3 regions of the Caballeronia sp. A2-2 genome follow, and region 1 is predicted to be linked to each of the others. Evidence: predicted binding sites of a transcription regulator. Region 1 holds the regulator's gene; each other region holds the start of a gene.
What was found. Region 1 encodes LexA, which represses DNA repair genes until DNA is damaged. Its sites were predicted from a motif close to ACTGTATNNNNATACAGT; they were not measured.
Positions count from the first base shown of each region.

Region 2: the regulator LexA is predicted to act here: its motif matches at 1,529-1,546, upstream of ACZCWR_RS28140 (putative DNA modification/repair radical SAM protein).
Region 3: the regulator LexA is predicted to act here: its motif matches at 1,143-1,160, upstream of imuA (translesion DNA synthesis-associated protein ImuA).

Region 1 covers NZ_CM172587.1:2,177,685-2,180,927, reverse strand. The annotation lists gene cysT (sulfate ABC transporter permease subunit CysT) at 1-90, opposite strand, end outside; gene ACZCWR_RS10375 (sulfate ABC transporter substrate-binding protein) at 182-1,216, opposite strand; gene lexA (transcriptional repressor LexA) at 1,485-2,138, shown strand; gene ACZCWR_RS10365 (hypothetical protein) at 2,326-2,652, shown strand; gene ACZCWR_RS10360 (DUF2939 domain-containing protein) at 2,739-3,243, shown strand, end outside.
Region 2 covers NZ_CM173618.1:970,837-974,079, reverse strand. The annotation lists gene ACZCWR_RS28145 (UdgX family uracil-DNA binding protein) at 1-306, opposite strand, end outside; gene ACZCWR_RS28140 (putative DNA modification/repair radical SAM protein) at 309-1,520, opposite strand; gene ACZCWR_RS28135 (hypothetical protein) at 1,667-1,888, shown strand; gene ACZCWR_RS28130 (hypothetical protein) at 2,008-2,283, shown strand; gene ACZCWR_RS28125 (hypothetical protein) at 2,405-2,635, opposite strand.
Region 3 covers NZ_CM172587.1:2,670,751-2,673,993, reverse strand. The annotation lists rRNA gene ACZCWR_RS12700 (23S ribosomal RNA) at 1-740, shown strand, start outside; rRNA gene rrf (5S ribosomal RNA) at 876-989, shown strand; gene imuA (translesion DNA synthesis-associated protein ImuA) at 1,221-2,090, shown strand; gene ACZCWR_RS12685 (Y-family DNA polymerase) at 2,029-3,243, shown strand, end outside.

The DNA.
Region 1 (3,243 bases):
CACCACGAGGCTCAGATAAGCCAGCGTGATGCCAAGTGTCAGTCCGAAGCCGGGTAACGCGCTCGGCTTCCTGAATGTGAGGGTCGTCATCCTTGATCCATTCTTTCCATTGCGCCGGGGTGGGCGCTTACGTCTCATGACGATGCGCGGCGTCGTGTGCGCCGCGTCATCGCGTTATGCCTTACTGCGGCTGATAGATCGAATCGAACACACCGCCATCCGCGAAGTGCGTTTTTTGCGCCTTCGCCCAGCCGCCGAAGGTGTCATCGACCGTGTAGAGCTTGAGCTTCGGGAACTGCTTCGTCAGATCGGCAGGTACCTTGTCCGAACGCGGACGATAGAAGTTACGCGCGGCAATCTGCTGGCCTTCGTCGCTGTATAGATACTTGAGATACGCCTCGGCCAGCTTGCGCGTGCCGTGCTTGTCGACGACCTTGTCCACCACCGCGACCGGCGGCTCCGCCAGAATGCTCACCGACGGCACCACGATCTCGAACTTGTCCGTGCCGAATTCCTTGACCGACAGGAAGGCTTCGTTTTCCCAGGCGATCAAGACATCGCCCTGACCGCGTTGCACGAAGCTCGTGGTCGCGCCGCGCGCGCCGGAATCGAGCACGCCCGCGTTCTTGTAGACCTTGGTGACGAAATCCTTGGCGGTCTGCTCGTTGCCGCCCGGCTTGTGCTGCGCATACGCCCACGCCGCGAGATAGTTCCAGCGCGCGCCGCCCGAGGTCTTCGGGTTTGGCGTGACGATCGAGACGCCCGGCTTGGTCAGATCGTCCCAGTCCTTGATGTGCTTCGGGTTGCCCTTGCGCACCAGAAACACGATGGTCGACGTGTACGGAGAAGCGTTGTCCGGCAGACGCTTCTGCCAGTCCGCGTTGACGAGTCCTTTCGATGCCAGTGCATCGATGTCATAGGCGAGCGCCAGCGTCACGACATCGGCCTGCAAACCGTCGAGCACCGCGCGCGCCTGTCCGCCCGAGCCGCCGTGCGATTGCTTGAAGGTCACCGTCTCGCCGGTGTCTGCCTTCCACTTCTTCGCGAAAGCCTGATTGAAATCCTGATACAGCTCGCGCGTGGGATCGTAGGACACGTTCAAAAACGCCGTATCGGCGTGCGCCTGCGTCACCGCGCCGATGCTTGCCGCCGTCAGCGCGAACGCTGCAAACAAGCGCCGCGCGTTCAGTCCCAATCCCGTCTTGAAGCTTTGCATTCCCCGTTCTCCGTCTTATTGATTGACGGAATCAGTCTAACGACGTCTCTATATGATTAGAAATAATCGTTTTTCACTCTTTTATACCTATCCAAGCTGATAAGCATATTCCTGGAGCAAGAAAGCAGTGTTCGGGTTTAGACGACGCAAACGTGGGCCAGCGCGCGCGAACTTAAAGTAAAGCTTGAAAAGACCGAAATACTGTATAAAAATACAGTCACCTGTCCATCCATACAGTGAATCGGGACCTAAGCCTGTGACAAACAAGATCACCAAACTCACCGCGCGGCAGCAGCAAGTGCTGGAACTGATCCAGCGCGCGATCGAGCGCACCGGCTTTCCGCCCACGCGCGCGGAGATCGCCGCCGAACTCGGCTTCAGCTCGGCCAACTCGGCGGAGGAGCATCTGCGGGCGCTGGCGCGCAAGGGCGTGATCGAACTGGCGGCGGGTTCCTCGCGCGGCATTCGATTGCTGGGGGAATCGTCGCGTGAGGAGCAGCATCAGTTCACGCTTCCGCATCAGAGCATCATGCAGTTGGCGCTGCCGCTGGTCGGGCGTGTCGCGGCGGGTAGTCCTATCTTGGCGCAGGAGCACATTTCGCAGACTTACGTGTGCGATCCGGCGCTTTTCTCCAGCAAGCCGGACTATCTGCTGAAAGTGCGCGGTCTTTCCATGCGCGATGCCGGCATTCTCGATGGCGATTTGCTCGCGGTACAAAAGCGCACTGAAGCGAAGGACGGCCAGATCGTCGTGGCGCGGTTGGGGGATGACGTAACCGTCAAGCGCTGGAAGCGGCATCGCGATGGTGTGGAACTGATCGCCGAGAACCCGGATTACGAGAACATTTTCGTGCGCGCAGGCAGCGGGGAATTTGCACTCGAAGGCATTGCTGTCGGCCTGATTCGTTCGGGCGAATTCTGACGTTTTTCGCTTCAACTCCTTGTCCGCTCGAAGAAAATTCTTAATTCGAGACAAGAAATGTCTTAAGCCGGGCGGACACTGACTCCATGAACTGCGCCTGATACAAGCCACGGCGCTTCGAACATAACAAGCACGACGGCCCTCGTTCAGGGTGGCCGAGGTGCGTCCTATCGTCTGGAGAGTCACCATGGAACGTTTTGCCCGCTTGCTGCCCTTCCGCCAGTTCGGTCGTCTGCGTCATCTGCGCACGCTCATCGCTTGCGGCATTGCGCGTCAGCCGAGTACGCCCGACCTGTTCGACGAAATGCCCGCGTTGCCGTCGCGTCAGCCTGCGTTCGCGCGGGTGTCGCTCAACAGCACGGTGCGGGCGTCGGAGGAACAGCGTGCGGGCGTGCGGGTGTATCGCGGTCCGTCGCGTGTGATTCTGGTGGGCAAGATCGATGAGGTGTCGCGCATGATCGACCGGTGTATCGATGAGGAACGCGCGGGGATCACGGGCGGGATTCTCGCGTAATTGATGCAGCGTCGGGATAAATGCGGTCGGCGCGCGGTCAATGCACAATTGACCCTTCGCAATAGCAACAGAGAATCCGCGACCGCATGTCCTGCACTACACGTTACGTTGTCACCACGCTCGTCGTCGTTCTGCTTGTGGCGGCGCTCGGTTTTGTCTATGCCTCGCCTTACATCGCGCTCGATCGTGTCAAGCGTGCGGCCGATGCCCGCGACGCGCAGACCGTCAACCAGTACGTCGATTTTCCCGCGTTGCGCGCGAGTCTCAAGGATCAGGTCGGCGCGTTGCTTACGCGGCGCGTCGATATCCAGAAAAGTGGCAATCCGCTGGCGATCATCGGAGCCATGATCGGCGCGGCGCTCGTCGGGCCGCTGGTGGATTCGTATGCCACGCCGGATGGCGTCGCGGCCATTTTGAACGGCATTCCGCCGCGCGGCGATCCGGGCGAGCGGCCGCCTGAGCCTGCCAGCGTCGAAGTGCCCGCTGCCCCTTCGCAGCCGACGGCAAAGAAGCCGCCCCAAACCACCGCTGGTTATCGCAGCTTCGACACCTTCGTCGTGACCTACCAACACGGCGCAGGCGATGCGCGCT
Region 2 (3,243 bases), on a different replicon from region 1:
GTCTTCATCCGCCGCCGATGCCGCCGCGCGATCGCCCTGCGCCCAGCGCCACAGCACGCGATAGAGAAAGCTCCAGCGCTGCGGATCGCGGAAATGCGCGGCTTCTTTGAGCAGCGTCGCGAGTTCGCGTGAGATGCGGACGTTGGCTTCGCTTTTTTCGTTCGCCAGCGGCTGCGCATCGAATAACGAGCCGTCGTCGTCCTTCATGCGCCAATCGATCGATTCGGGCGGCAAACCGCGCGCAAGGGCATCGCGCGCTGCGTCGCGCCAGGCGTCGAAATCGTCGTCGATGGTGATGACGTGCACGATCAGAGCAGCGACAACTGCACCGGCCCGGTCGCAAGCGAGCGCCTAAGGTGGTCCGATTGCACATCGCGTAAAGGCGGACGATAGTCGTCGGTCACGACGAACGGCTTGACCTTCTCCATGCCGCATCGCAGCCGCACGAGATCCTGATACCGCACCCGCCGCGCACGCCGCAACTCGACGATGCGCTTGGCATTGCGCATGCCGATGCCCGGCACCCGCGCGACCATCCGCACCGGCGCGGTATTGAGGTCCACCGGAAAACGCTCGCGATGCGCCAGCGCCCACGCGAGCTTCGGATCGACATCGAGCGGAAGATTGCCGGCATCGCCCAGCAATTCGTTGGCGTTGAAGCCGTAACCGCGCATCAGGAAATCCGCCTGATACAGACGATGTTCGCGCAACAGCGGCGGCGCTTTCGGCGGCAAGCCCGATGGACTATCGGGAATCGGGCTGAACGCGGAGTAGTACACGCGCTTCAGTTGATACGAACCGTAAAGCGTTTCCGCCGTGCCGAGGATGGTGCGGTCGTCGGTGTCGTCCGCGCCGACGATCATTTGCGTGCTCTGCCCGGCCGGCGCGAAACGCGGTGCGCGCGGCTCCGCTTCCGATTCTTCGCGCGCCATGCGGATATTGCCCATCGCGAGCTTGATCGTCCGGCCGCTTTTCTCCGGCGCGAGCCGTTCGAGGCTGATCTCCGTGGGCAATTCGATATTCACGCTCAGACGGTCCGCATAACGCCCGGCTTGCTCGATGAGACCGGCATCCGCATCCGGAATGGTCTTGAGATGGATATAACCGCGAAATCGATGCTTCTCGCGCAGCGATTTCGCGACGAGCATGAGTTGCTCCATCGTGTAATTCGACGACTGGATAATGCCCGAGCTTAGAAACAGCCCGTCGATGTAATTGCGGCGGTAAAAGTCCAGCGTGAGGTTCACGACTTCATCGGGCGTGAAGCGTGCGCGTGGCACATTGCTCGAACGCCGGTTGACGCAGTAACGGCAATCGTAAAGACAAAAGTTCGTCAGCAAGATCTTGAGCAGCGACACGCAACGGCCATCTGGCGTGAAGCTATGACAGATGCCCGAGCCGGTGCTCGCGCCCAGTCCATCTATGCCGCGCGATTCGCGTTTGGGCGCGCCGCTGCTGGCGCAGGAAGCGTCGTACTTGGCGGCATCGGCGAGAATTTCGAGCTTTTCTGACAATTCCATGGGTTGACACTGTATGTTTATACAGTATTCTATTGAGGTGTAAGTGGGAAAGCAATGCGGCGTTCATGCTTCTGAGTCCGATACGTCGAACGTCCCGCATTGGATGCTTCAGCAAGTCCCCGGCCACGAACCACGGAGAGCCCTCTATGCGTTTCGATTACCGCACGTTCCACGTCGACTGCACCGCCCGTCACGACGAAGACGGACGCTTCTACGCGCATGCCCGCATCACCCACGCGCCGGACGAACACACGCCTTATCTGCAGGCGTTCGAATCCGGCGATCTCGATGGCTTCGCCAGCGAATGGGACGCCGTGCATTGCGCGCGAAGCTGGGCGATCGAATGGTGCGACGAGGCGCTTGCTTGATATGCTTTGCACTCCCTTGCATGTGCGCTTTCATCCTGCGGCACAGCGATTGCGGGATGTAAGGTGCGACGCGGCCCGATATGCCGGCGCGCAATGGAAAATCATCCAAGGGAGACATCATGAAGATCATCAGTCAAGGTTTGCTCGTGTCGGCGCTGGTGTTGGGTTTGTCGAGCGCGGCATTCGCGCAGGGCGGCGGTGCCGGTGGCGGCAGCGCGGGCGGCAATGGCGCGGGTCAGGGCGGCGCGGGCATGAGCACGCCGAACGCGCATGGCGTGACCGGATCGACATCGGGTGCGTCGGGCGCCAGCAGCATGGATTCCGGCAGCTCGGGCAAGATGATGCACAAGAAGAGCAAGTCGAGCATGGGCGCATCGGGCACGAGCGCCAACTAAAGCACGTTGTTTTATCGATGAAGGGCTGCATGATTGCAGCCCTTTGTCACGTCTGCTCCCTCCAAAAGCATCCCTGCCGCATGAGGATTTCGCGTTTTTCGCGCGCACTCTAAGCTGCTGCTCATGTTGCAGTCAGCGTCGCCGCGTCCGTATCCGATCTGTTTCGATCCGCCGCTTCGGCCAGTTTTCCGCCGCGTTGCGCGCGTTCGTTCAGGGAGGCGTGCCGGTGGGCCGTCGCATGGCGTTCCGGTATTGTGTGGATTGCGCGCGGCGCGGCTTCTTTGTTTTGCGGAAGGGGAGCGTGAATAGAAAACTTATCGTTATGAGTGTGGCGTGTGGGGTTATTGTTCATGGGATGGGTGTTGGTGGTTATTGGGAGGGTTAGGTGACGGGTCGTGCAAGGGGCTGCTCTTGTTTGTGTCTCTATTGCAGTAGCCGCCTCCCCGGCGGGGGGGTAACTTTCTTTGCTGCTGCAAAGAAAGTCACCAAAGAAAGCAGCTTTTACCCCGTGCCCGCTGGCTGGAAAGGGTGGCCTGAATTAACGATACAGTGGCCGCGTTAGGATGTCCCTTGGTTGGTTAAGCGTGTGGGCAACCTAGCGATTGCGCGCTCGAATCCTTTTGCCTTAGTGGACCGCATTCATTCTTTCGGCCATGCGCTGCGCGCGCCGAGAACGTAAGAACGGAATCCCGCAGCGTGCCCGTACCCAGCCACCCCACGCGCCACCGCTGTATTGCTATTCGGCCCTACCTTGGTGAGTGCTCCGACTAAAAAGCAAGCGTCAACGTGACAACACTCGCCAATGCGGTTTGAGCCTTTGAGCGCGCGCGGCAAACGCGCCTTTTGTGAAAGCACTAATCAAGGTTGGGCCGAATAGCAATCTAGCGAGGAGGTGTGATGTGGCTGGGCGCTTATAGGCTGCGGGGTTCCGTTCTTACGTTCTCGGCGCGCGCAGCGCAT
Region 3 (3,243 bases), 490 kb from region 1:
CTTGAAATACCACCCTGGTTTGTTTGAGGTTCTAACCTTGGTCCGTGATCCGGATCGGGGACCGTGCATGGTAGGCAGTTTGACTGGGGCGGTCTCCTCCCAAAGTGTAACGGAGGAGTACGAAGGTACGCTAGGTACGGTCGGAAATCGTGCTGATAGTGCAATGGCATAAGCGTGCTTAACTGCGAGACCGACAAGTCGAGCAGGTGCGAAAGCAGGTCATAGTGATCCGGTGGTTCTGTATGGAAGGGCCATCGCTCAACGGATAAAAGGTACTCTGGGGATAACAGGCTGATACCGCCCAAGAGTTCATATCGACGGCGGTGTTTGGCACCTCGATGTCGGCTCATCTCATCCTGGGGCTGTAGCCGGTCCCAAGGGTATGGCTGTTCGCCATTTAAAGAGGTACGTGAGCTGGGTTTAAAACGTCGTGAGACAGTTTGGTCCCTATCTGCCGTGGGCGTTGGATATTTGAAGGGGGCTGCTCCTAGTACGAGAGGACCGGAGTGGACGAACCTCTGGTGTACCGGTTGTCACGCCAGTGGCATCGCCGGGTAGCTATGTTCGGAAGAGATAACCGCTGAAAGCATCTAAGCGGGAAACTCGCCTTAAGATGAGATATCCCCGGGGCTTCGAGCCCCTTGAAGGGTCGTTCCAGACCAGGACGTTGATAGGTCAGGTGTGTAAGTGCAGTAATGCATTGAGCTAACTGATACTAATTGCCCGTAAGGCTTGATCCTATAACCAGTGTGTTTGCGTCTCCTCAGGAGCCAACACTGGCGAGTACAGCGTGTGTGATCAATCACCACCCGAATTCAATACTGCTTCTTCCCAGATTGGTTGTGTGCCCCCAAGGCCCGCAACAACAAGTCATGCCTGATGACCACAGCGAGTTGGTACCACCCCTTCCCATCCCGAACAGGACCGTGAAACGACTCCACGCCGATGATAGTGCGGATCTCCCGTGTGAAAGTAGGTAATCGTCAGGCTCCTCTTGCCGAAAACAAAAACCCCACCCCGAAAAGGTGGGGTTTTTGCATTGGGCAGCGAAAAGTAACCAATCAACCATTCTTCCAGGCCCTACCTCGCTAGGCGCCTAAAGCAATTCCTTTCCTCCTACGTTTACCGCAACCACGTCAAATACTGTATAAATATACAGTACAAGTCGAGGCCATCGAGCTGATCTCGAACCGGCCCTTGCTGCATCGGACGGGGAACGCATGGGCGCAGCGCTTTCATTAGTCGATATCGGGTTGGCATCGCGCCTGCAGCAGCAGTTATGGCAAGGCGAAGGCGTCAACGTTCAGGACTCGGACATCGTCTCGAGTGGGCATCGCATGCTCGATCGGGCTTTGCCAAATGCGGGATGGACGCCCGGCGCCGTCACCGAATTGTTGATCGAAGAGAGCGGTGTCGGCGAAATCAGGCTGCTCGCGCGTTCGCTTCGGGAACTGACAGTGAACAAAAGCCGGTTTGTCGTCTTCGTTGCGCCGCCCTGGCAACCCAATTTCGCGTGGTTCCGGAGGATGAAGATCGCGACGAGCAAGCTCGTGTGGGTCAAAGCGGCCGAGGATCAAGTGTTGTGGGCCGCAGAGCAATCGCTGAAGCAGGAAGGCATCGGCGCGGTGTTGATCTGGCTACCAGAGGCGCATCCTCAGGCCCTGCGCAGACTTCAGGTAGCGGTGCAGGAATCGCAGTCGCTGGCGTTCGTGTTTCGGCCGCTCAAGGCGGCGAAGCAATCATCCGCCGCGCCGCTGCGCATGGTGTGCAAGCCGATTCTCCCCGCCCACGCGCAGACGATGAACCGTCGCGAATGGATGCAGACCGTCATGCTCGAAATCGACATCATCAAGCGGCGCGGTCCTTTGTTGGTGAAGCCGTTGCAATTGCGCCTGCCTTTGCAGATGCCCGCGCTGCCCGAACCCATCCGCCGTGCGCAGCAGGCCAGGAAAGCACGAGAGGTCAACCATGTTGTGGATAGCGGTGACATTGCCGCTTTTGTCGCTCGAAGCAGTCAGGCCGCCATCGATGCCGCCCGTATCGGGAAGTTCGATTTCGCCTGGAGCGACGTCGATATCGACGTCGAATGATGACATCGAGCAGCCTTGTTTCGCGCTCGCCGATCACGCTCGCATTCTGCTGCCGGATCTCATCGCGTTCAGGCTTGGTGTGCGGCCGGGCTGCACACGCTCGCACGCGTTCGCGCTGGCGCCGCGGCTGAGCTTGCTCGCCGTCGATATCGACGAGGAGCAGCACGCGCTCGAATCGGTGGCGCTGGCGTTGCTCGCCTTCACGCCGAAGGTCGTGCTCGCGCACGCCAACACGGTGTTGCTCGAAGTCGGCGCGAGCATGCGGCTCTTCGGCGGATTGCGGACCTTGCTGTCGAAAGTGATGGCGACGGTGAAAGGCTGCGGCTTCACCTCCCGCGCGGGCTGCGCGCCGACCGCGTGGGGCGCGTGGCTGCTCGCGCATGCGCGCACGCGCCGCGTGACGCGTCGGGTGCGTATCGTGAAGCCGGAAACGCTCGTGCGCGTGCTCGATGCCCTGCCGGTTTCGCTGGTGCCATCGGCGGAATCGCACGGCAACGCGTTCGAGCAGATCGGCTGCACGACGCTCGCAGACTTGCGCCATCTGCCGCGCAAGGGCGTGGCACGCCGCTTCGGACCGGGCATTTTGCTGTGGCTTGCGCAAGCCTACGGTCAGGCCGCCGATCCGCGCGAGGCGTTTTGCGCGCCGGCATCGTTCGAGGCGCGGCTCGAATTGCAGGCGCGCGTGGACAGCGCCGAAGCGTTGTTGTTCGCGGCGCGTCGTCTGGTGCTGCAACTCGCAGGCTGGTTGAGCGCGCACCACGCAGCGGTCAGTGAGTTTTCGCTGCTGCTCGAACACGAACTGGCCGCACGTCACGCGCCGAAAACATCGACATTGAGAGTCGCGTGGGCCGTGCCGACGCGCGATGCCGATCACGTCCTCTGGCTCTTGCGCGAAAAGCTGAACCAGACCGCGCTCGCCGCGCCCGTGATCGAAATGAGGTTATTTGCCGACAAGATCAGCGAACATGCGCCTCCTGCCGACACGTTGTTTCCCATGCCGGGTTCGGGCGATGACTCCATGGCGCAACTGCTCGAACGCCTGAGCGCGCGGCTCGGTGCGGAGAACGTCGTGCAACTGACCGCGCATGAAGATCACCGCCCGGAAGCCGCAATGACGGTCGAGCCGTATCAGGCAAAAAGCGAAGCCAAATCG